Regions from separate parts of the Idiomarina sp. ST10R2A5 genome, predicted to be linked through region 2. Evidence: predicted binding sites of a transcription regulator. Region 2 holds the regulator's gene; each other region holds the start of a gene.

Region 1 (3,273 bases), on a different contig from region 2:
ATTAAACGGCGTAATGAAATTCTGACCGCAGCCGTTAATACTTCTGGGTCCTGACTACGCCCCGCGTACTCAACCAGGGTTTGTACAATGGTGCGCATGTCACGAATCGCAATACCTTCATCCAATAGGTTTTGCAGTACTTTCACAAAATTGCCCAATGACAGCAGATCCGGAATCAGGCCTTCAACCAGCTTAGGATGCGTGCGACCTAAACGATCCAGTAATTCTTGTGCTTCTTCATGACCCAGTAGCTGTGACGCATGGTTTGTCACTATTTGACTTAAATGTGTTGCAACCACAGTTGCCGCATCCACCACGGTATAACCCAGGGTCTGCGCATGCTCTCGTTGTTCAGGGCGGATCCAGACCGCATCCAGACCAAAGGCAGGGTCAGTTGTTTTTTCGCCCTCCAGTTCGCCGAAAACCTGACCCGGGTTAATCGCCATTTCCCAGTCATGGCGAATTTCAGCTTCGCCCATAGTCACACCCATTAGGGTAATTCGGTAACTGTTAGGGCCTAAATCCAGGTTGTCTCTGATATGAACAGCTGGCACCAGGAAACCAAATTCCTGTGACTGTTTCTTACGCACGCCTTTTATGCGTGACAGGAGCTCGCCGCCCTGCTGCTTATCGACCAAAGGAATTAAACGATAGCCAACTTCCAGACCAATAGTGTCTACATGGCGCACATCGTCCCAGCTAAGCTCTTTTTGCTGCGCCTGCTGGACTTGCTGCTCCTGTTCTTTCTCTACCAGCTCGCCTTCTTCGACTTTTGACTTTTTAAGCTTAAAGTACGCTGCACCGGCTAGTACCGCTGACATACTCAAGAACGCCAGATGCGGCATACCAGGGATAACACCCATAGCAAAGAGTACCGCACTGGTAATGACCAGAACCTTGGGGTTATCAAGCAGTTGCAGGACAACGGCATCGCCCATGTCTTTACTGTCATTTTCGCGAGTAATGATAATGGCGGTCGCAACCGACAGTAATAAAGAGGGGATTTGCGCGACCAGGCCGTCACCAATGGTTAACAGGGTATAAACTTCCACGGCCTCATTAAAGGTCAGGCCGTACTGGATCATACCAATGAGCAGGCCGCCGATAATGTTAATAAAGAGAATAAGGATACCGGCTATGGCATCCCCTTTTACGAACTTACTGGCACCGTCCATAGAGCCGTAGAAATCGGCCTCACGGGTTACGTCACTGCGTCGGGCTTTGGCTTCTTCCTGATTGATTAAACCCGCGTTCAGGTCGGCATCAATAGCCATCTGTTTACCCGGCATGGCATCAAGGGTAAAACGGGCAGTAACTTCTGAAATACGGCCGGCACCTTTGGTGATAACCACAAAGTTAATAATAACCAGAATGGCAAACACCACCAGACCAACGGTGTAGTTACCGCCTATAACAACACTACCGAAAGCCTCAATCACTGAGCCCGCCGCGCCGGGCCCGTTATGACCTTCCAGCAAAACAATACGGGTTGAAGCAACGTTAAGGCTTAACCGTAAGACCGTCGCAATAAGCAATACCGTGGGGAAGGCAGCGAAATCTAACGGACGTTGGGTATAAACCGCCACCAGCATAACTACCAGTGACAAGGTAATTGAAAACGAGAACAGAATATCCAGCACCATGGCCGGAATTGGCAGAACTACCATCGCCAGAATGGCCATAATGGCCACAGGCGTTCCGAATCCTTTAATCAGATGCGCGTTGTTCTGCGTGAAATTTCTTAAATCTACTAACTTTTCGGCACCGCCCGCCATACGTCTTCCTGTTGCGTCAAAAAGTTGAACCTGCGGTGTTTCATTCAAGAATCGAGCCAGCTTTTAAATATTTTCTGACTCATTGATACGTTTTGGCCTACAGATATTTATCTTCTGGCAGCTACACTCTCTGCTCTTTAACAAAAAGGTTATTACCGTGCGTGGTTATTCCCTCCTTGAAATGCTTATTGCACTGACAATTAGCGCAGGCCTAGGTGCGTTATCAATGCCGTTATTGAGTCAACAAATGGAGACCTTGCTGTTGCAACAGGCCAGTAATCGCTGGTTGTTGTATTTGCATCAAGTAAAAGCAAAGGCACAGAAGGAACAGCGCTCAATAGTTGCTGAATTGGTACCTCTTGACGCTCGCTCCAGTGTTTTTAAAGCAATGACAGAATCGACGTACAGCGCAGCAAGTCCACTCAAGTTCTACGGTAACTCCGGTGCGGCTGTACCTGGGCATGTCCGGATTGTAAGCGGTGACAGAATGATAAAAGTAATTATAAGCAGCAAAGGTCGCATTCGCTCTTGCGTTAGCCTTGGCTCGTCATTGCCCGGAACCTCCTTATGCTAGTTAGTAAAAGTAATGGCTATAGCCTGGTTGAAGTACTCATTGCTGCTGCACTTGGTTCTATTATTGTGATCACCACTCAGCACATAATGCAGTGGCAAAAAGGCGCTCAGTTTCGTGCGGTGTCGAGTGCACAATTTATTCTGGGTGGGCAAGCCGTTTCTTATGAGTTTTTTGAAAACCTGAACCAGACAGTAGCTGGAGGCATGCAAAACCCACAGAGCAATTGCTTTATTTTCCCTACCCAAAGCGGCGGGTCGGTTGGCTTTCGGGTTAAGAATTCCCAGTTACAGCATAACCCTATGACACTGGACTGTTCAGGGTATGGTTGGCAGTCACTGACCGACAAAACACAGTTTGAGGTTCAGGAGTTAATGGTTGAAACCAGTGTTCCGCCAGCCTCTGACGGCGCATCAAAGCTGTTTATTACAATGATTATTTCACGGGTCACTAAAAACGGCGTGCAAGAGCAATCGTTTAAACGAAGCATAACGATATTTTCTTAGCCCTTTGCTTTTAACCACAGAGAAGGATGTTCACAATGCAAGCGAAAGGATTCGCGTTAATACTCACCTTAGTAACACTCATTAGTCTAAGCTCCGCAAGCGTCGCCGCCCTGTTTTTCTACGCGCAAATGCTGGAAGCTCAGCAAGAGCATCAGTGGCAAGTACTTTCTGGCCAGTTAGAAGCCGATTTTAACCGACAGAAAGAACATTATGAGTCAGCACAAAAGTAAAGGTTTTTCCCTGACCGAAACCTTGGTTGCTTCTGCAATAGTCGCTATTTGGGCTGTCAGTAGTCAGCAGCTGCTCCAGATTGGGTTAGGCGCTATTGAAGAAGTAAAACGCAAAGCCCAAGCCGTCGAAGTTTTGAATCGCTATATACAAGACACCCATATTGACTGGATAAATGGCTCTTCCCCCTCAC
Region 2 (3,273 bases):
CCGCGACCAGTTCCGGTGAAGAAGACAGTCGCGTCATCACCATTTTTACGCCAAAGGCAAAAACTGACTCCAACGAGAAAAATAACGAGAACCCTTAATATGGCAACCTTACGAGTTAAACACTTAGCCAAAAGCTATAAAAGTCGCCAGGTTGTTAAAGACGTTAGCCTGGAGGTGAGCCAGGGACAGGTTATTGGATTATTAGGGCCGAATGGAGCCGGTAAAACAACCACCTTTTATATGATTGTCGGACTGGTTAACAGCGATAAAGGCCAGATTTTACTGGATGATAACGACCTCACTTTACTGCCAATGCATGAGCGGGCGCGCAGAGGTATTGGTTACCTGCCACAGGAAGCTTCTATTTTCAGAAAGCTCACCGTACGTGACAACCTGATGGCCATTTTAGAAACCCGCAAAGCGTTATCAGACAACGACAGAGAAGAACAGCTCGATGCCTTACTCGAAGAGTTTAATATTGGGCACATTGCCAACAGCCAGGGAATGAGTCTGTCAGGCGGTGAGCGCCGACGGGTTGAAATAGCCAGGGCCCTGGCAGCAGAGCCCACTTTTATTCTTTTAGATGAGCCTTTCGCTGGTGTCGACCCCATATCCGTCATTGATATCAAAAAAATCATTGAGCATTTAAAGCAACGCGGTATTGGCGTATTGATTACCGACCATAATGTTCGTGAAACCCTATCGGTTTGTGAACACGCCTATATCGTTAGTCATGGCGAACTTATTGCCAGTGGGGATGCAGAAAGTATATTATCGAATCAACAGGTTAAAGACGTTTACCTCGGTGAGCAGTTCACCTTATAACGTGAAACCGGGACAGTCATTATGAAGCAAAGTCTGCAGCTAAAAATTGGTCAGCATCTGACCATGACGCCACAACTTCAACAGGCCATTCGCCTGCTGCAGCTTTCCTCGCTCGATCTTCAGGCTGAAATTCAGGATGCACTGGACAGTAATCCTCTATTAGAAGTTGAAGGCGATGCCAGCAACGAAGCTGACAATTCCGAAACCCGAAATATCGAAGAGCGGGATGACAGTCAGCGAGAAACCTCAGACGTTATAAAAACTCAGGAAATGCCGGACGAGTTACCGGTAGACAGCAGTTGGGATGACACCTACTCCAGCCAGACACCGGTTAATGGGGCCGCGTCCTCTGGTAAGTCTTTTGACGGTGACTTTGAAGTTTACCAGGGCTCGACCAGTGAGTCGTTGCAAGATCACTTACTTTGGCAAATGCAGCTTTCCCACTTTTCTGAGGAAGACACCGCCATAGCTGAAGCCATTATCGAAGCCATAGACGACAACGGCTATCTAATGGCCGATGTTGATGAGATTATTGAAGCGGTGCGCCTTCCGGAAGTGGAAACAGAAGAAGTTTGTATGGTGCTTAAACGCATTCAGCACTTCGACCCAATAGGTGTGGGAGCACGCAGTGTCAGCGAATGCCTTGCCATCCAATTGCGGCAACTAAGCGACGACACTGAGTACAAAGAAATTGCTCTATGTTTAGTGACTGAACATATGGATTTACTGGGCAGCCGGGATTTTCGCACCATTCAGCGTAAATTAAAGCTCTCGGAAGACGACTTGCGTCAGACCATGCGCTTGATTCAGCAGTTGCACCCCCACCCGGGTGAGCAAGTTGCACAACAACCCGTTGAATATGTCATTCCTGATGTCGCTGTGACAAAAAAAAATGGGCGTTGGATGGTCGAATTGAACCCCGACAGCGTACCTAAATTAAAGGTCAATGAAGAATACGCGGCCTTGAGTAAAGCAGCTAAGTCAGTAGCAGACAGCCAGTACATAAAAAACCACACGCAGGAAGCGCGTTGGTTTATAAAAAGCCTGGAAAGTCGCAATGACACGTTGCTAAAAGTTGCCAACTGCATAGTGCAACGCCAACAAGGCTTTTTTGAGCATGGCGAAGAAGCCATGAAGCCTATGGTTTTAAACGATGTCGCCGAAGCGGTGGATATGCACGAAAGCACCATTTCGCGGGTGACAACACAGAAATACTTACACTGTCCGCGGGGCGTGTTTGAGTTAAAATACTTTTTCTCAAGTCATGTCAGTACTGAGGGCGGTGGTGAGTGTTCAAGCACTGCAATACGTGCTTTAATTAAGAAGATGGTCGCTGCAGAAAACCGCAGTAAACCGTTAAGTGACAGCAAAATTGCTGAACTGATAGCTGAACAAGGTATCCAAGTAGCAAGGAGGACAATTGCGAAGTATCGGGAATCGTTAAACATTCCATCATCGAGCCAACGCAAAAGTCTTTTGTAACTTTGTTAACTGCAAGAAGGAAGACGTTATGCAAATTAATTTGACCGGTCACCACATCGATATTACTGAAGCTTTACGTGACTACGTAGACACAAAATTTGCCAAGCTGGAACGACATTTTGACCACATTACTAATGTTCACGTCATCCTAAATGTTGAAAAAACGATTCAAAAAGCGGAAGCTACGCTGCACGTGAATGGCGGTGAAATTTTTGCCGACGCAAAACACGACGATATGTACGCGGCCATCGACGGTTTAATCAATAAGCTAGACCGTCAGGTGATTAAACACAAAGAAAAAATGAAACAACATTAATCCATGCAACTGAGTGAATTGTTAAGCCCCGACTGCACCAAGTGTGCAGTCGAGGGCGCAAGTAAAAAAAGACTGCTTGAAACCATTAGTCAAATCGTAGCTCCTAAGTTGTCCGGCATTACCCGCCATGACATTTTTGAGAGCCTATTGAACCGTGAGCGTTTGGGCAGTACGGGAATTGGCTTAGGTATCGCAATTCCTCATGGCCGATTACCCAATGCTAACCACCCGGTTGCGGTATTACTCACGCTAGATGAGCCGATTGAGTTTGACTCTATCGACAACCAACCCGTCGATATTATATTCGCGCTTCTGGTACCAGAATCCGAACACGAAAACCATCTGCAGACTTTAGCTTCTGTCGCTCGCCGTATGAATGACAAAGACTGCACACGTGCATTACGCCAGGCTGACTCCGACAAAGACTTATACCAATTATTTATTGGCAAAGGTGAGCAGTCGCCATGCAACTGATCATTGTTAGTGGTCGTTCCGGTTCAGGTAAAACCATCGCGTTGCGGGTCCTTGAGGATTTAGGTTTTTACTGCGTTGATAATTTACCAATTAGCCTGCTACCCACGTTAGTCCATGCTGTTATCGAGCAATACCAGAAAATTGCCATTAGCATTGATGTTCGTAACTTACCCGAG
Region 3 (3,273 bases), on a different contig from region 2:
GGTTCAGCGTCAGCTAAAGCTGTCACCGTCAATTCACTTTGAGACCGCGGAAGCTTACTTAAAACAACCGGAAGCTGACATTGACTGGCAGCAAATTGGCTTACAAGGCCTGCACGACTGTGCAGCCCGGTTAGAGCAACTGCCAGAATTGAGCGAAGCCATAGCAACACATTTTTCGACTTACCCTAAAGCGGTAAGACAGCCGCTCGCCGTTGCCCTTGAACAGCAAAACATCACGCCACGACTACGAGATTCATTGCTTGAGCATGTTAAGAGCAATGATGCACTGCTTTGTACAGACAGCCTGAGAGCGTTAGCTTCCGTTGCAGCTCACCCGCGCGTACAAAAGTCCGTCAACGAGACCATTCCTGATGCAAACGCTGACCAACTGGTTGTTGTCGCCGCCCGATTATGGCCCGTACTTAACGATGAGCACAGCTTGTTAAGCTATTTAGATGCAATCGCTTCACTGGATAACGCCCTGTTTGATGCGTTATTTCAGGACATTATTGCCTTACCGGATATACGTCCCCTGCTTCTGTCTATATTGGCACAGCAGAAACAGTCGGAAGCCGTTGGCGAAGCTTTAAACCGATTAAAACAGCAAACCCGGAGCGCTTGATGAACTTACTTGATGTTATTGTTTTTCTCGGGTTGGCAACCGCAGTATGGGTTTTCTGGCAACATCGCCAGCAGTCGGAAAGCGCGCAGAAACACGCTGTTTTTTATTGTAAACAGCAAGGTTTGCAGTTTCTGGATATTCGTCGTGAGGATACCCGATGGTCTTTTAAAGGAAGCCAGCCGGGCTGGCGAAGTACATTTAAAATGGGGTTTAGCAGCGACGGAGAAACTCGTTATGAAGGAGAACTAACCCTTCATAACCAGCGCTTAGTTGGTGTTGAGTTACCGCCGTTTCGAATTCCCGGTCAATAATTTAACCCAGGCATCTTTATACATAACCCAGTCACCCAGTAAGCTATATAAAGGATACTGAAAAGTGGCTGGCTTATTCTTCTCAAACACAAAGTGACCCAGCCAGGCAAATCCATAACCAATAATCGGCAAAGCCAGCAACCACCAATAGTTAGCGCTAACCAAAGCGTAAACTAACACAGCCAACACCAGGGTGCTGCCAATATAATGTAGGATCCGACAACGCTTGTCAGAGTGCTCTTGCAAGTAGTAAGGGTAAAACTCTTTAAAACTGGAATAACTCATTAGCTTTAATCTTCTTGCCTAGGGTAAAAGAGTACTTCACCGGGTAGCTTTTCAACTTCTATCTGGGCCTGCAAACGGTAACCGCGCTTCTTGAAAAATGCCTGATAATCAGAGCGGGTGACGTAAACTGCAATGCCCTGAGATTCAGGATCTTCTTCAAATACCGTTTTAGCAGCCTCAACCAATAAATGCCCTACCCCTTGAGATTGATACTGCGGCGCTACGGCAATAAAAGCTAACATATGGTAGGGAACATCGGGCATCGCTTGCTGAATAAGACGCTCTTTTTCAAGCACCTGTCGGGTACTTAAAAAACCTGCAGTCAGCAGCATACTAATGCGCCAATGCCAAAAACGACCAGGACCAAAGCTCTTACCAGGACGGGTGAGACAGGCGACACCTAATAGTGTGCCGCCGTCACGGATACCAATAATGGGTTGTCCACTTTCCCAAAACGCATTCAGATCTTCACGAATTGCGGCTCGTAGACGCTTTTCGTAATCCGGCTTATCGGCCCGAAAAATCTTTTGCAACAATTCATCGTCATAGTAAGTCTGAAACAAAAGCGAAGCCGCTAATTTAAGATCTTCGGCAACAAGATAGACAAGCTCTCCCTGAATATGCTCGCTGCTGTTCTCACTTGCCTTATCGATTTCACTTTCTGTTTTTTCGGTTAAGCCTTGCATAACAACCACTGATTAGTTTTTTATAACACCAAGTTAACCATTTTTCGGGATCCTGTCGAGAGCCATTTCTCCGGTACCTGCCAGGGTATCGTCAATGAACACAATAGCCGTGCACTCATCACGGGTCGTCATACCGTCAGCATGCTTCATGTTCTCCTGATTATTTTATTAATAAGTTTGCTTCAATATATTTTCAGCAGTTCATTTAAAGCAAGCTTCAGGCCAAAACGTAACTCTATGTTTTTATTCTTTTTATATTTTTCAGGTTTTGCTAATTTGCTAATTAATCGTTATTTTCACTAATTTTAGGCTCGCATTCATTGAGCCACCCAGACAAAGAGTCGGCAAGGACTTCATGCTGTTCCTTCCCCACCCATTCAAGTCCAATAGCACCGCTGTGGTTATCTATCGACAACAATAAGTCGTCGTTATCTGCTCCTAACCCAATAAACACCGTTTCTGGCTGTTTTAACCGGCGTTTCATTAAAATATGTCCGGTTATATTTGCCAACAACCGCTCACCATCTTCTTCACTTTGGATCTGTAATAAATGTATCGGATGTCCCTGATAAGAAAGCGCCAGGTCGCCCGCATACCAGCGCCCAAATAGCGCTTTAATGCTGTCATGGAAGGTTGTTTCTAAGGCTTTTTCCAGCTCATCAAAAGCCAGAGGCTTAGCTTGTAAAGACGGTGTCCATTCAACCGTATCGTCATCAATAACCTCGCCATATATTGGACTGCTCCACTCTTCTACATACTCCGTATAACGGACAGGAACCTGATTTTGATAACGCTCCATTAAGGCATCGATAGTTTCTTCTAACGTCTTCATCTGGCACTTACACCTAAGAAAATTTACAATAAGGGCATTGTACTTACGGAGCGACTTAAATGCCAAAGAAGCACGCACTCGACCACTTATCGCTGGGGCAAAGCACAGACTACCCGAGTGAATATGACCCGAAGCAGCTACAACCTGTCCCCCGCTCGCTGAATCGTGAGCCCATTGGTCTTGTTGGTAAGCTGCCTTTTTCCGGTGTCGACTTATGGACTGGCTACGAAATATCCTGGCTGAACTCAAATGGCTTGCCACAAGTCGCTGTCGGTTACTTTGAAGTGCCTGCGGAAAGTCCGAATCTCATTGAATCAAAGTCCTTTAAGCTTTATTTAAACAGTTTCAATGACTCTCATTTTGGCTCCTGGCAAGAGGTTCAGGTAGTTATGGAAAAGGACTTATCTGCATGTGCCGGAGCCAGGGTCAGTGTTACCTTAAAGCCCTTGTCTGAGCTAGAAGGTGAATCCATTGCAACCTTTCCCGGTCTTTGTATTGATAAGCAGGACATCACAATTTCGCAATATGACTACCAGC

What was found. The regulator sigma-54, encoded in region 2, starts transcription at its own class of promoters, with help from an activator protein. The targets are predictions, from matches to a motif close to GTTGGCACGNNNNTNGNNT.
Region 1: the regulator sigma-54 is predicted to act here: its motif matches at 1,818-1,836, upstream of flhA (flagellar biosynthesis protein FlhA).
Region 3: the regulator sigma-54 is predicted to act here: its motif matches at 2,113-2,131, upstream of ACP7FG_RS00470 (DUF3192 domain-containing protein).

The regions. Positions count from the first base shown of each region.
Region 1 covers NZ_JBNIEX010000008.1:73,340-76,612, reverse strand. Annotated here, with positions in the region: gene flhA (flagellar biosynthesis protein FlhA) at 1-1,775, opposite strand, end outside; partial or broken gene ACP7FG_RS10730 (prepilin-type N-terminal cleavage/methylation domain-containing protein) at 1,933-1,992, shown strand; gene ACP7FG_RS10725 (pilus assembly FimT family protein) at 2,002-2,349, shown strand; gene ACP7FG_RS10720 (prepilin-type N-terminal cleavage/methylation domain-containing protein) at 2,343-2,852, shown strand; gene ACP7FG_RS10715 (hypothetical protein) at 2,888-3,082, shown strand; gene ACP7FG_RS10710 (PulJ/GspJ family protein) at 3,063-3,273, shown strand, end outside.
Region 2 covers NZ_JBNIEX010000002.1:343,156-346,428, forward strand. Annotated here, with positions in the region: gene lptA (lipopolysaccharide transport periplasmic protein LptA) at 1-98, shown strand, start outside; gene lptB (LPS export ABC transporter ATP-binding protein) at 100-825, shown strand; gene ACP7FG_RS04230 (RNA polymerase factor sigma-54) at 847-2,307, shown strand; gene hpf (ribosome hibernation promoting factor) at 2,336-2,623, shown strand; gene ptsN (PTS IIA-like nitrogen regulatory protein PtsN) at 2,627-3,097, shown strand; gene rapZ (RNase adapter RapZ) at 3,088-3,273, shown strand, end outside.
Region 3 covers NZ_JBNIEX010000001.1:101,012-104,284, reverse strand. Annotated here, with positions in the region: gene ACP7FG_RS00490 (DUF3549 family protein) at 1-622, shown strand, start outside; gene ACP7FG_RS00485 (DUF3301 domain-containing protein) at 622-933, shown strand; gene ACP7FG_RS00480 (Mpo1-like protein) at 904-1,218, opposite strand; gene ACP7FG_RS00475 (GNAT family N-acetyltransferase) at 1,224-1,904, opposite strand; gene ACP7FG_RS00470 (DUF3192 domain-containing protein) at 1,938-2,054, opposite strand; gene syd (SecY-interacting protein) at 2,188-2,736, opposite strand; gene queF (NADPH-dependent 7-cyano-7-deazaguanine reductase QueF) at 2,796-3,273, shown strand, end outside.